Regions from separate parts of the Pseudomonas arabinosi genome, predicted to be linked through region 1. Evidence: predicted binding sites of a transcription regulator. Region 1 holds the regulator's gene; the other holds the start of a gene.
What was found. Region 1 encodes sigma-54, which starts transcription at its own class of promoters, with help from an activator protein. Its sites were predicted from a motif close to ANTGGCATNNANNTTGCTNT; they were not measured.
Positions count from the first base shown of each region.

Region 2: flhA (flagellar biosynthesis protein FlhA) is a predicted target of sigma-54. The motif match lies at 2,693-2,712, and genes of this name have one in related genera.

Region 1 is NZ_CP180480.1:6,263,425-6,269,110, forward strand. Features, by position in the region: gene ACMXYJ_RS29135 (KdsC family phosphatase) at 1-108, shown strand, start outside; gene lptC (LPS export ABC transporter periplasmic protein LptC) at 116-688, shown strand; gene lptA (lipopolysaccharide transport periplasmic protein LptA) at 675-1,223, shown strand; gene lptB (LPS export ABC transporter ATP-binding protein) at 1,223-1,948, shown strand; gene ACMXYJ_RS29155 (RNA polymerase factor sigma-54) at 2,133-3,626, shown strand; gene hpf (ribosome hibernation-promoting factor, HPF/YfiA family) at 3,701-4,009, shown strand; gene ptsN (PTS IIA-like nitrogen regulatory protein PtsN) at 4,022-4,486, shown strand; gene rapZ (RNase adapter RapZ) at 4,489-5,346, shown strand; gene ACMXYJ_RS29175 (HPr family phosphocarrier protein) at 5,362-5,637, shown strand; gene ACMXYJ_RS29180 (ZIP family metal transporter) at 5,645-5,686, opposite strand, start outside.
Region 2 is NZ_CP180480.1:2,110,282-2,115,967, forward strand. Features, by position in the region: gene fliR (flagellar biosynthetic protein FliR) at 1-513, shown strand, start outside; gene flhB (flagellar biosynthesis protein FlhB) at 517-1,656, shown strand; gene ACMXYJ_RS09850 (hypothetical protein) at 1,831-2,490, shown strand; gene flhA (flagellar biosynthesis protein FlhA) at 2,732-4,861, shown strand; gene flhF (flagellar biosynthesis protein FlhF) at 4,873-5,686, shown strand, end outside.

The DNA.
Region 1 (5,686 bases):
CACGGCATCACCAAGGCCAGTGGTGGCGAGGGTGCCGCTCGCGAATTCTGCGAATTGATCCTGCGCGCGCAGGGCCGCCTTGATGCGGCAAATGCCGCGTACCTGTGAGCCAACTATGCTGAGCAAAAAGATTCGCAAATTCCTGGTGTTCGGTTGCATCGCAGCGATATTCGCGGCGGTCGGCTACTGGAACATCAGCCCGGAACGCTTCCTCGATCAGCCGGTGGCAAAGATCGATGAAACCGCGATCGACTATTACGCGATCAACGCCCACAGCGTGCAATACCTGTCGGACGGCAAACTGCAATACGAAATGACGTCCGACAAGGTTGAACACCTGAAAGCCACCGAAGTGACGCTGTTGACCAATCCAGACCTGAACATGTTCCGCGGCACCGAGTTTCCGTGGCATGTCCAGAGCGAGCACGGCGAAGTGAATCCCGACGGCACTCAGGTCGAGCTGATTGACTCGGTGCGCATCACGCGCTTCGACGAGAAAAACCGCAAGACACTGATTACCACCACCCGCATGACAGTGTTCCCGCAGCAGCAATATGCGCAGACCGAGCAACCCGTTAGAATCGACGGCGCTGGTGGTGTGTCGACTGGCAAGGGAATGAAAGCGTATTTGAAAGAAAGCAGGATACACCTGCTATCGAACGTAAGAGGACAGTATGAGGCTCGTTAAAACCCTCCCTATTTTGCTCGGTCTGAGCGCAGCACTGGGAAGCGTGAGCGCCTGGGCTCTGCCGAACGATCAAGAGCAGCCTATCCGCATCCAGGCCGACGATGCCCAACTGGACGACAAGAATGGTGTTGCCACCTATAAAGGTGACGTGATCATTACCCAGGGCTCGATGATTGTTAAAGGCAATACTGTAACCATCACCCGCACCCCGGCCGGCGACATCGACGTGGTGACTTCGGTGGGCAATCTGGCCTACTTCGAGCAGATGCAGACGGCTGGCGACACCAAGCCTGTTCAAGGCTACGGAGTGACCATCCAGTACCACGCCTCGCAAAACCGCGTCGTATTGATCGATCGCGCCAAAGTCATCGACAAGGACAACAACGTCACCCAAGGCGAGAAAATCGTCTACGACACGGTCAAAAAGCTTGCGAGCGCCGGTCGCGCGACGGGCAACAAGGTCACCGAGTCGCGTCCGCGCATCGACATGGTGATCCAGCCCAAGCCGAAAACCGACGAGAAAAAGGCCCAGTAATGGCAACTCTGAAAGCTCAGCATCTGGCCAAGAGCTACAAGAGCCGCCAGGTTGTGCGCGACGTCAGCCTGTCGATCGACAGCGGTCAGATCGTCGGCCTGCTAGGTCCCAACGGCGCCGGCAAGACCACCTGCTTTTACATGATTGTCGGCCTGGTACAGGCCGATCAGGGCCGCGTACTGATTGACGACCTGGATGTCAGCCACCAGCCCATGCACGGGCGTGCGAAGGCCGGTATCGGCTATCTTCCGCAAGAAGCATCGATCTTCCGCAAACTCTCGGTAGCTGACAACATCATGGCGATCCTCGAGACCCGCAAGGAACTCGACAAGGCCGGTCGTCGCCAAGAGCTGGAAAGCCTGCTGCAGGAATTCCACATCAGCCACATCCGCGACAACCTCGGCATGAGCCTGTCCGGTGGTGAACGCCGTCGTGTGGAAATCGCCCGGGCACTGGCTACCAACCCGAAATTCATCCTGCTCGACGAACCGTTCGCCGGCGTGGACCCGATTTCGGTGGGCGACATCAAACAGATCATCTATCACCTCAAGGCCAAGGGCATTGGCGTGCTGATCACTGACCACAACGTCCGTGAAACCCTGGATATCTGCGAAACCGCCTACATCGTCAACGATGGCCAGCTGATCGCCGAAGGTGACTCTGCCACCATCCTGGCCAACGACCTGGTCAAGGAAGTGTATCTGGGCCATGAGTTCCGCCTGTAAGCACTGAGGTGTCTGGCTGGTTGCCCGGGCGCTTGTCTCGATAAAAAATCAACATTTTTTTATTGTTACAGCGCTCTAGGCAAACGCTGCAGTTTCGGGCATATAATTTGCTTATGTTTGGCGCTTCGGCGCCCTGTAGTGGATGGCGCATGTGCGCCGGCGAATAAGGTGTTAAGCCCCTGCCATGAAACCATCGCTAGTCTTGAGAATGGGCCAGCAGCTGACGATGACACCGCAGCTGCAACAGGCCATCCGCCTGCTCCAATTGTCGACCCTGGACCTGCAACAGGAAATCCAGGAGGCCCTGGAGTCCAATCCGATGCTCGAACGCCAGGAAGAAGGCGACGACTTCGATAACGCCGACCCCTTGGCCGACAAAGCCGAACAGCAACCCAACGCTGACATTCAGGAACCCTCCTACCAGGAAACCGCCCCGACGGTTGATAACCTCGAGGAAGGCGACTGGAACGAGCGCATCCCCAACGAACTGCCCGTCGATACCGCGTGGGAAGACGTCTACCAGACCAGCGCCAGCAGCCTGCCGAGCAACGATGACGACGAGTGGGACTTCACCACCCGGACATCGGCCGGCGAAAGCCTGCAAAGCCACCTGCTGTGGCAACTGAACCTGGCCCCGATGTCCGACACTGATCGCCTGATCGCCGTGACCCTGATCGACTGCATCAACAATCAGGGCTACCTGGACGAAACCCTTGAGGAGATTCTCGAAGCCTTCGACCCGGAACTGGACATCGAACTGGACGAAATCGAAGCCGTCCTGCACCGCATCCAGCAATTCGAACCCGCTGGCATCGGCGCCCGCAACCTGGGCGAATGCCTGCTGCTGCAATTGCGCCAGTTGCCCGCCAAGACGCCTTGGCTGGTCGAGGCCAAACGCCTGGTCACCGATTACATCGACCTGCTTGGCAGCCGCGACTACAGCCAGCTGATGCGTCGCATGAAGCTCAAGGAAGATGAACTGCGCCAGGTGATTGAACTGGTGCAGAGCCTCAACCCGCGCCCAGGCTCGCAAATCGAGTCCGGCGAAGCCGAATACGTCGTTCCCGACGTGATCGTACGCAAGGACAACGAACGCTGGCTGGTGGAGCTGAACCAGGAATCCGTGCCGCGACTGCGGGTCAACGCTCAATACGCCGGTTTCGTGCGCCGCGCCGACACCAGCGCCGACAACACCTTCATGCGCAATCAGTTGCAAGAGGCCCGCTGGTTCATCAAGAGCCTGCAAAGCCGCAACGAAACCCTGATGAAAGTAGCCACCCAGATCGTCGAACATCAGCGCGGCTTTCTTGAATACGGCGACGAAGCCATGAAACCGCTGGTCCTGCATGACATCGCCGAAGCGGTGGGCATGCACGAATCGACGATTTCACGGGTAACCACGCAGAAATTCATGCATACCCCACGGGGCATATATGAACTGAAATACTTTTTCTCCAGCCACGTCAGCACCTCCGAGGGCGGTGAATGCTCGTCCACGGCGATCCGCGCGATCATCAAAAAACTGGTTGCCGCGGAAAATCAGAAAAAGCCGTTGAGTGACAGCAAGATCGCTGGTTTACTGGAGGCACAAGGCATTCAGGTGGCTCGCCGCACCGTCGCCAAGTACCGCGAATCCCTCGGGATCGCGCCTTCGAGCGAACGCAAGCGGTTGATGTAGAGCCACGCCACAGCGTTCCAGTGGCAGGCATTTCTGCCTGCCGCTTTATGCACTGGCAACGAAGGAGAAGCTGTATGCAAGTCAACATCAGTGGACACCAACTGGAAGTGACCGAACCTCTTCGCACCTACATCGGCGAAAAACTCGAACGATTAGAGAGGCATTTCGACAAGATCACCAATGTGCAAGTCACGATGACGGTCGAAAAGCTCAAGCAGAAAATCGAAGCCACGCTGCATATTCCCGGCAATGAAGTGGTCGCAAACGCGGAGCATACCGATATGTACGCGGCGATCGACGCACTGACCGACAAGCTGGATAAACAACTCAAAAAGCATAAGGAAAAGACCCAAAGCCTCCTCCAGGGCGCGACCGGTCGTTAACACTCCCAACCCATGATCCGACTTGAAAGCATCCTGACCCCCGGCCGTTCCCTCGTGAACGTGCCGGGCGGCAGTAAAAAGAAAGCCCTCGAGCAAATTGCCAACCTTATCCACAAAGAAGTGCCGGATCTGGAGATGCAAGATGTCTTCGAGGCTTTGATTGCCCGTGAAAAACTCGGTTCAACCGGTTTTGGCAACGGCATCGCCATTCCCCACTGCCGCCTGAAGGGCTGCGCCTCGCCCATCAGCGCCCTGATGCACCTTGATGCACCCATTGATTTCGACGCCATCGACGGCGCCCCGGTTGACCTGCTGTTCGTTCTGCTGGTCCCGGAAGCTGCTACCGATGCGCACCTGGAGTTACTGCGCCAGATCGCCAGCATGCTCGACCGCAAGGAAGTGCGCGAAAAACTGCGCAGCGCCCCGAGCAATGAAGCCTTGTATCAGGTTGTCCTGGACGAGCAAAACGGTCATTAATCATGCGCTTGATCATCGTCAGTGGCCGCTCCGGCTCAGGTAAAAGTACCGCACTCGATGTTCTCGAGGACAACGGCTACTACTGCATCGACAACCTGCCCGCCGGTCTGTTGCCGGAACTGGCCGAACGCGCGTTGATTCACACCGAGCTGGCACAACCGCTGGTTGCCGTATCCATCGATGCGCGCAACTTGCCGAGTCACTTGTCGCGGTTTCCCGAACTGCTGGAAGAAGTGCGCAGCCGGCATATCCAGTGTGATGTGCTGTATCTGGACGCCGACGAAGAAACCTTGCTCAAACGTTTCTCGGAAACCCGCCGTCGTCACCCGCTGAGCAATGCCAGTCGCTCGCTGGCCGAGGCCATCAACGATGAGACCGCCCTGCTCGGGCCGATTGCCGACCTCGCCGATCTCAAAGTAAACACCACCAACCTGAACCTGTATCAGCTGCGAGATACCATCAAGCTGCGCCTGCTGAACCAGCCGGAACCCGGTACGGCGTTCCTGGTGGAGTCTTTCGGCTTCAAGCGTGGCATGCCGGTGGACGCTGATCTGGTGTTCGACGTGCGCTGCCTGCCGAACCCTTACTGGAAGCCAGAGTTGCGCGATCAGTCCGGGCTCGACCAACCGGTTGCCGAGTACCTGGCGGCACAGCCGGACGTCGAAGAGATGTTCCAGGACATCTCCACCTACTTGTTCAAGTGGCTACCACGCTTTGCCGCCAGCAACCGCGCTTATGTCACCATTGCCATTGGTTGCACCGGCGGCCATCACCGCTCCGTCTACCTGACCGAACGTCTGGGCCAGGCCCTGCAAAAAACCCTGAAGAACGTCCAGGTTCGCCACCGCGACCTCAGCTAAAGGATTCACACCGCGATGCCTGCTCTGGAAATTGAAATCATCAACAAGCTGGGCCTGCATGCCCGCGCTTCTGCAAAATTCGTTGGCGTGGCCGGTGAGTTCAAGGATTGCACGATCAGAGTAGGACGCACGCCGGAATCCACGGTCGACGGAAAAAGCATCATGGCAATGATGATGCTCGCCGCGGGCAAGGGCACCAAAATCCACCTGAGCACCGAAGGTGAGCAGGCTGATGAGGCGCTGCAGGCATTGGTGAATTTGATCAATGACTACTTCGGCGAAGGCGAATAACGCTCGCCTAGGCGAGCGCTGTATCCATCACCATCATCAAGCAAAACCC
Region 2 (5,686 bases), 2.8 Mb from region 1:
TTGCAGCTGTTCTTCCAGGCTTTCGTGGTCGCCGGGCAGATCGTCTCCATTCAGATGGGCATGGGCTTCGCTTCGATGGTCGACCCTACCAACGGCGTCTCGGTGGCGGTGATCGGGCAGTTCTTCACCATGCTGGTGACGCTGTTGTTCCTGTCCATGAACGGCCATCTGGTGGTCTTCGAAGTCCTCACCGAAAGCTTCACCACGCTGCCGGTCGGCAGCGGATTGATGGTCAATCATTTCTGGGAACTGGCCGGCAAACTGGGTTGGGTCCTCGGGGCGGCGCTGATGCTGGTGCTGCCGGCGATCACTGCGTTGCTGGTGGTCAACATTGCGTTTGGCATCATGACCCGGGCGGCGCCGCAGTTGAACATCTTCTCCATCGGCTTTCCGCTGACCCTGGTGCTCGGGCTGTTCATTGTCTGGGTCGGGCTGGCGGACATCATCAATCAGTATCAACCGCTGGCCTCCGAGGCCTTGCAGTTTTTACGTGAACTGGCACAGGCGCGCTGAGTCATGGCTGAGAGCGAAAGCGGTCAGGACAAAACAGAAGACCCCACGGACAAAAAGAAAAAGGACGCCCGTGAGAAGGGAGAGATTGCGCGCTCCAAAGAGCTGAATACCCTGGCGATCATGCTCGCCGGCGCCGGTGGCCTGCTGATTTTCGGTGGTGCGCTGGCGCAGGACCTGATGGAACTGATGCGCCTGAACTTCTCGCTGTCGCGGGAGGTGCTGTTGGATCAGCGCTCCATGGGCATCTACCTGCTGCACTCGGGACAGATTGCCTTGCTGGCGATTCAGCCAGTGATGATCACTTTATTGCTCGCCGCTCTGATCGGGCCGATTTCGCTGGGTGGCTGGCTGTTCTCCGCCGGCACCATGGCGCCCAAGTTCAGCCGTATGAACCCCGGTGCCGGCCTCAAGCGCATGTTCTCGTCCAAGGCCATAGCGGAACTGCTTAAGGCCCTCGCAAAATTTTTCATCGTGTTGTTCGTGGCCCTGGCGGTGTTGTCCTCGGACATCGATGACCTGCTACGCATCGCCCATGAACCCTTGGACATGGCGATCATTCACAGCCTGCAAGTGGTCGGCTGGAGCACCCTGTGGATGGCCTGCGGGCTGATCATCATCGCCGCCGTGGACGTGCCGATACAGCTCTGGGAAAGCATCAAGAAACTGAAGATGACCAAGCAGGAAGTGCGCGACGAGCACAAGGACCAGGAAGGGCGGCCGGAGGTCAAGCAGCGGATCCGTCAGCTGCAGCGCGAAATGTCCCAGCGCCGGATGATGGCGGCGATCCCCGACGCCGATGTGGTCATCACCAACCCGACTCACTACGCCGTAGCGCTCAAGTACGATCCGGACAAGGGGGGCGCGCCGATGCTGATCGCCAAGGGCAGCGACTTCCTGGCCTTGAAGATCCGTGAAATTGCTGTGGCCAACGAAGTGCTGCTGCTTGAGTCGCCGGCACTGGCGCGTTCGATTTACTACTCCACCGAGCTTGACCAGGAAATTCCCGGCGGGCTCTACCTTGCCGTCGCCCAGGTGCTCGCTTACGTCTACCAGATCCGCCAGCACCGCGCCGGCAAGGGTAAGCGCCCGGATCCGCTCAAGGGCGACCTGCCGATTCCGCCGGATTTGCGTCGCGATTCCTGAGAACCTCCGTCCGTCTGAAAATGCGGTGTACCTGTTAGTTCTGACAGTAGACACACTTCCTCTTAAGCGTTGTCATGGCCTTGGGAATTCTCCCGTCCGATGTCCTTGCTATGGTCGTTCAATGAGTGGATTGATCACTATGGATGGGCGTTTTAGGCATTTGAGGTTACGGTCATGGCAGAGCGTGAATACAGAAAGCTTCAAGGGATGGCGCTGGAATTTGTTTCGGGAGTCCTGGAGGAGAATCGGCTCGAGCGCACGATCAGTTACTCGGCTACGTTCGGCATGACGCTGGACTTTACGCATTTTGTGCAGATGGCCAATGCCTATATTCCGGGTTATCTGAACAGCCCTATCAATGCGATTCGCCCCGAACTGGACGGGTTCGGCTACCACTATGCATACAATTACTTCTTCGGCGCTGCTGGCAATATTGGTGATGACCGCACGTTGTTCAATGTCTTCACATCCCCTCGTTATTACATGGATCAGTGGTCAAGTGGAGGGCTGGAGGAGTGTTATCACAAGCCGCAATTCAGTGTGGTCGATGGCCGTTTGCAAGTTGTTGCGCGCAAGGACTTTCGTTGGGAGGACAAGCGTGAGATCAACGTCGAAGACCTGCCGGTCATTCCCTTTCAATGGGCGCTTAACCTCATGCTGGGGCGCGACCTTTCTGGTCAGAAGGCACCTTTAACCATCGTGGTGCTCGGTTACGCTGAGGAGGATTTTGTAGAGGTGGAAGGTCTTCAAATGCATAGAGGTACGCGGTACATGGTCGGCAAGGCGCTTCATCTCGGTCCGATCCACAAAGAGCAGATTCTGACGGCGCGTTAATCCCTTTTGTAGAAGCTGTCGAGGCTGCGTCCGGCTGCGAAGCAGTCGTTAAATCCTGCGAGGACTTCGGTCGAGCGTGACCCCGGCTCGAACGCAGCCTCGCAGGCTCGGCAGCTGCTACAAAAGCTCAATACATCCCTCTATTCCCTGCCTTGGCAAAAGTTGGAAGGCTTCTTGCAGTAGCGGCTCTGCGCCTGCTTCAGGCGTCAAAAAGTTTGCTTTAAAGGAACGGGGAAAATCGGTGGATCGCTCTCAGTTATTCAACACTGCACGCACAAACGTTGCCGACTTGAGTCGGGGCAATCTGGGTGTGCCGTTGTTGCTGCTGGTCATGCTGGCGATGATGATGTTGCCGATCCCGCCGTTCCTGCTCGACGTGTTCTTCACGTTCAACATTGCGTTGTCGATCGTCGTGCTGCTGGTCTGCGTCTACGCCTTGCGGCCACTGGACTTTGCGGTGTTCCCGACCATTCTGCTGGTGGCGACGTTGCTGCGACTGGCGCTGAACGTGGCCTCCACGCGGGTGGTGATGCTCCACGGTCAGGACGGTCACGCCTCCGCCGGTAAGGTGATCCAGGCCTTCGGCGAGGTGGTAATCGGCGGCAACTACGTGGTCGGTATCGTCGTCTTCGCGATTTTGATGATCATCAACTTCGTCGTGGTGACCAAGGGGGCCGGGCGGATTTCCGAGGTGAGCGCACGTTTCACCCTCGATGCGATGCCCGGTAAACAAATGGCCATCGACGCCGACTTGAACGCCGGCCTTATCGATCAGAACCAGGCCAAACTGCGCCGGATGGAAGTGGCACAGGAAGCTGAGTTCTACGGTTCCATGGACGGTGCCAGCAAGTTCGTTCGCGGTGACGCCATTGCCGGCCTGCTGATTCTGTTCATCAACCTGATCGGCGGCATGGCGGTCGGTATCTTCCAGCACGGCATGACCTTCGGCGATGCCGGTCGGGTGTACGCCTTGTTGACCATCGGTGACGGTTTGGTGGCGCAATTGCCATCACTGCTTTTATCTACAGCTGCAGCGATCATGGTGACCCGTGCTTCCGGTTCGGAAGACATGGGCAAACAGATCAACCGCCAGATGTTCGCCTCGCCCAAAGCGTTGGCCGTCGCGGCGGGTTTGATGGCGGTGATGGGCCTCGTGCCCGGCATGCCGCACTTTTCCTTTCTCAGCATGGCGGCCCTGGCGGCCGGCGGCGCGTACCTGTTCTGGAAGAAGCAGAACGTGGTCAAGGTTCAGGCCCTGCAAGAGGTCAAGCGTCAACAGGAGCTATTGCCATCACCCGCTCGCGCTCAGGAAACCAAGGAGCTTGGCTGGGATGACGTCACTCCGATCGACATGATCGGCCTGGAAGTCGGCTACCGGCTGATTCCGCTGGTGGACCGCAATCAGGGGGGGCAGTTGCTGGCGCGGATCAAGGGCGTGCGCAAGAAGCTGTCCCAGGATCTGGGCTTCCTCATGCCGACTGTGCATATCCGTGACAACCTCGACCTGGCGCCGAGTGCCTACCGCCTGACCCTGATGGGGGTGATCCTGGCCGAAGCGGAAATTTACCCGGACCGCGAACTGGCGATCAACCCAGGGCAGGTCTACGGTACGCTCAACGGCATTACCGCCAAAGATCCGGCTTTCGGTCTGGAGGCGGTCTGGATCGAAGTCAGTCAGCGTGCCCAAGCGCAATCCCTCGGATACACCGTGGTAGATGCCAGTACGGTAGTGGCAACCCACTTGAACCAGATTCTGTACAAGCACTCGAGCGAGTTGATCGGCCACGAAGAAGTGCAGCAACTCATGCAATTGCTGGCCAAAAGCTCACCAAAACTGGCCGAAGAGCTGGTGCCGGGTGTGGTGTCGCTGTCGCAGTTGCTCAAAGTATTGCAGGCATTGCTGGCCGAACAGGTGCCCGTACGGGACATTCGCAGCATTGCCGAAGCCATCGCAAACAACGCCAGCAAGAGTCAAGATACTGCCGCGCTGGTGGCCGCGGTGCGCGTCGGCGTATCCCGCGCAATCGTCCAAAGCATTGTAGGCACTGACTCCGAGCTACCAGTGATCACGCTGGAGCCAAGGTTGGAACAAATATTGCTCAATAGTCTTCAGAAGGCAGGACAAGGCTCGGAAGAGGGTGTTCTGCTGGAGCCAAGCATGGCTGAGAAACTGCAACGCTCGTTGATCGATGCGGCGCAGCGTCAGGAAATGCAAGGTCAACCGGTGATTCTGCTGGTAGCCGGTCCGGTTCGCGCGATGCTGTCGCGATTCGGCCGATTGGCAGTCCCGGGTTTGCATGTGTTGGCTTACCAGGAAATTCCTGACAACAAGCAAGTGACCATCGTTGCGACAGTAGGGCCCAACGGCTGAGGTAGTGGTTTATGCAAGTTAAGCGTTTTTTCGCCGCCGATATGCGTCAGGCCATGAAACTGGTTCGTGATGAGCTGGGCGCTGATGCCGCCATCATTGGCAACCGCCGGATCGCCGGTGGCGTCGAGCTGACGGCTGCCCTGGATTACAAGTTGTCGGCGCTGGCTCCGCGCGTTCCGAACATGGAACTCGAAGACGAGCTGCGCAAGACCCAATCGCGGATCGTCACCGCCCAGGCCGAACTGAGCCTGCGCAGCGATGGCGAGAGCGATAAGTCCACCAATCGCCAATTGTTCGCCGGCCTGCCACTGACCGCCGCCGAGCCGCTGATCGAGCCGACCTACACCGAACCCCGTCGTCCTGCACCGGCTGCGGCACCGGCCTCCGGTGGCGTCGATCCACGGGCGTTCGACTCGATGCGTTTCGAACTCAACAGCCTGCGCGAACTGATGGAAGTGCAACTCGGCTCCCTGGCCTGGAATCAGCTGCAAGGCAGCCGTCCGGCCCAGGCCAATCTTTGGCGTCGCCTGCAACGCATCGGTCTGTCCGGCCCGTTGTCGCGCGATTTGCTGGCGCTGATTACCGATATTGAAGAGCCTCGTCAGGCCTGGCGCATGTTGCTGGCACACCTGGCGCGGATGATCGCCACACCGGAAGTCGAGCCTCTGGAAGAGGGTGGCGTGATTGCCATGGTCGGCCCCGCCGGCATGGGCAAGACCACCACCCTGGCCAAGCTCGCGGCCCGTTACGTGCTCAAGTACGGCGCGCAGAATATCGCGCTGGTCAGCATGGACAGCTATCGAATTGGTGCTCAGGAACAACTCA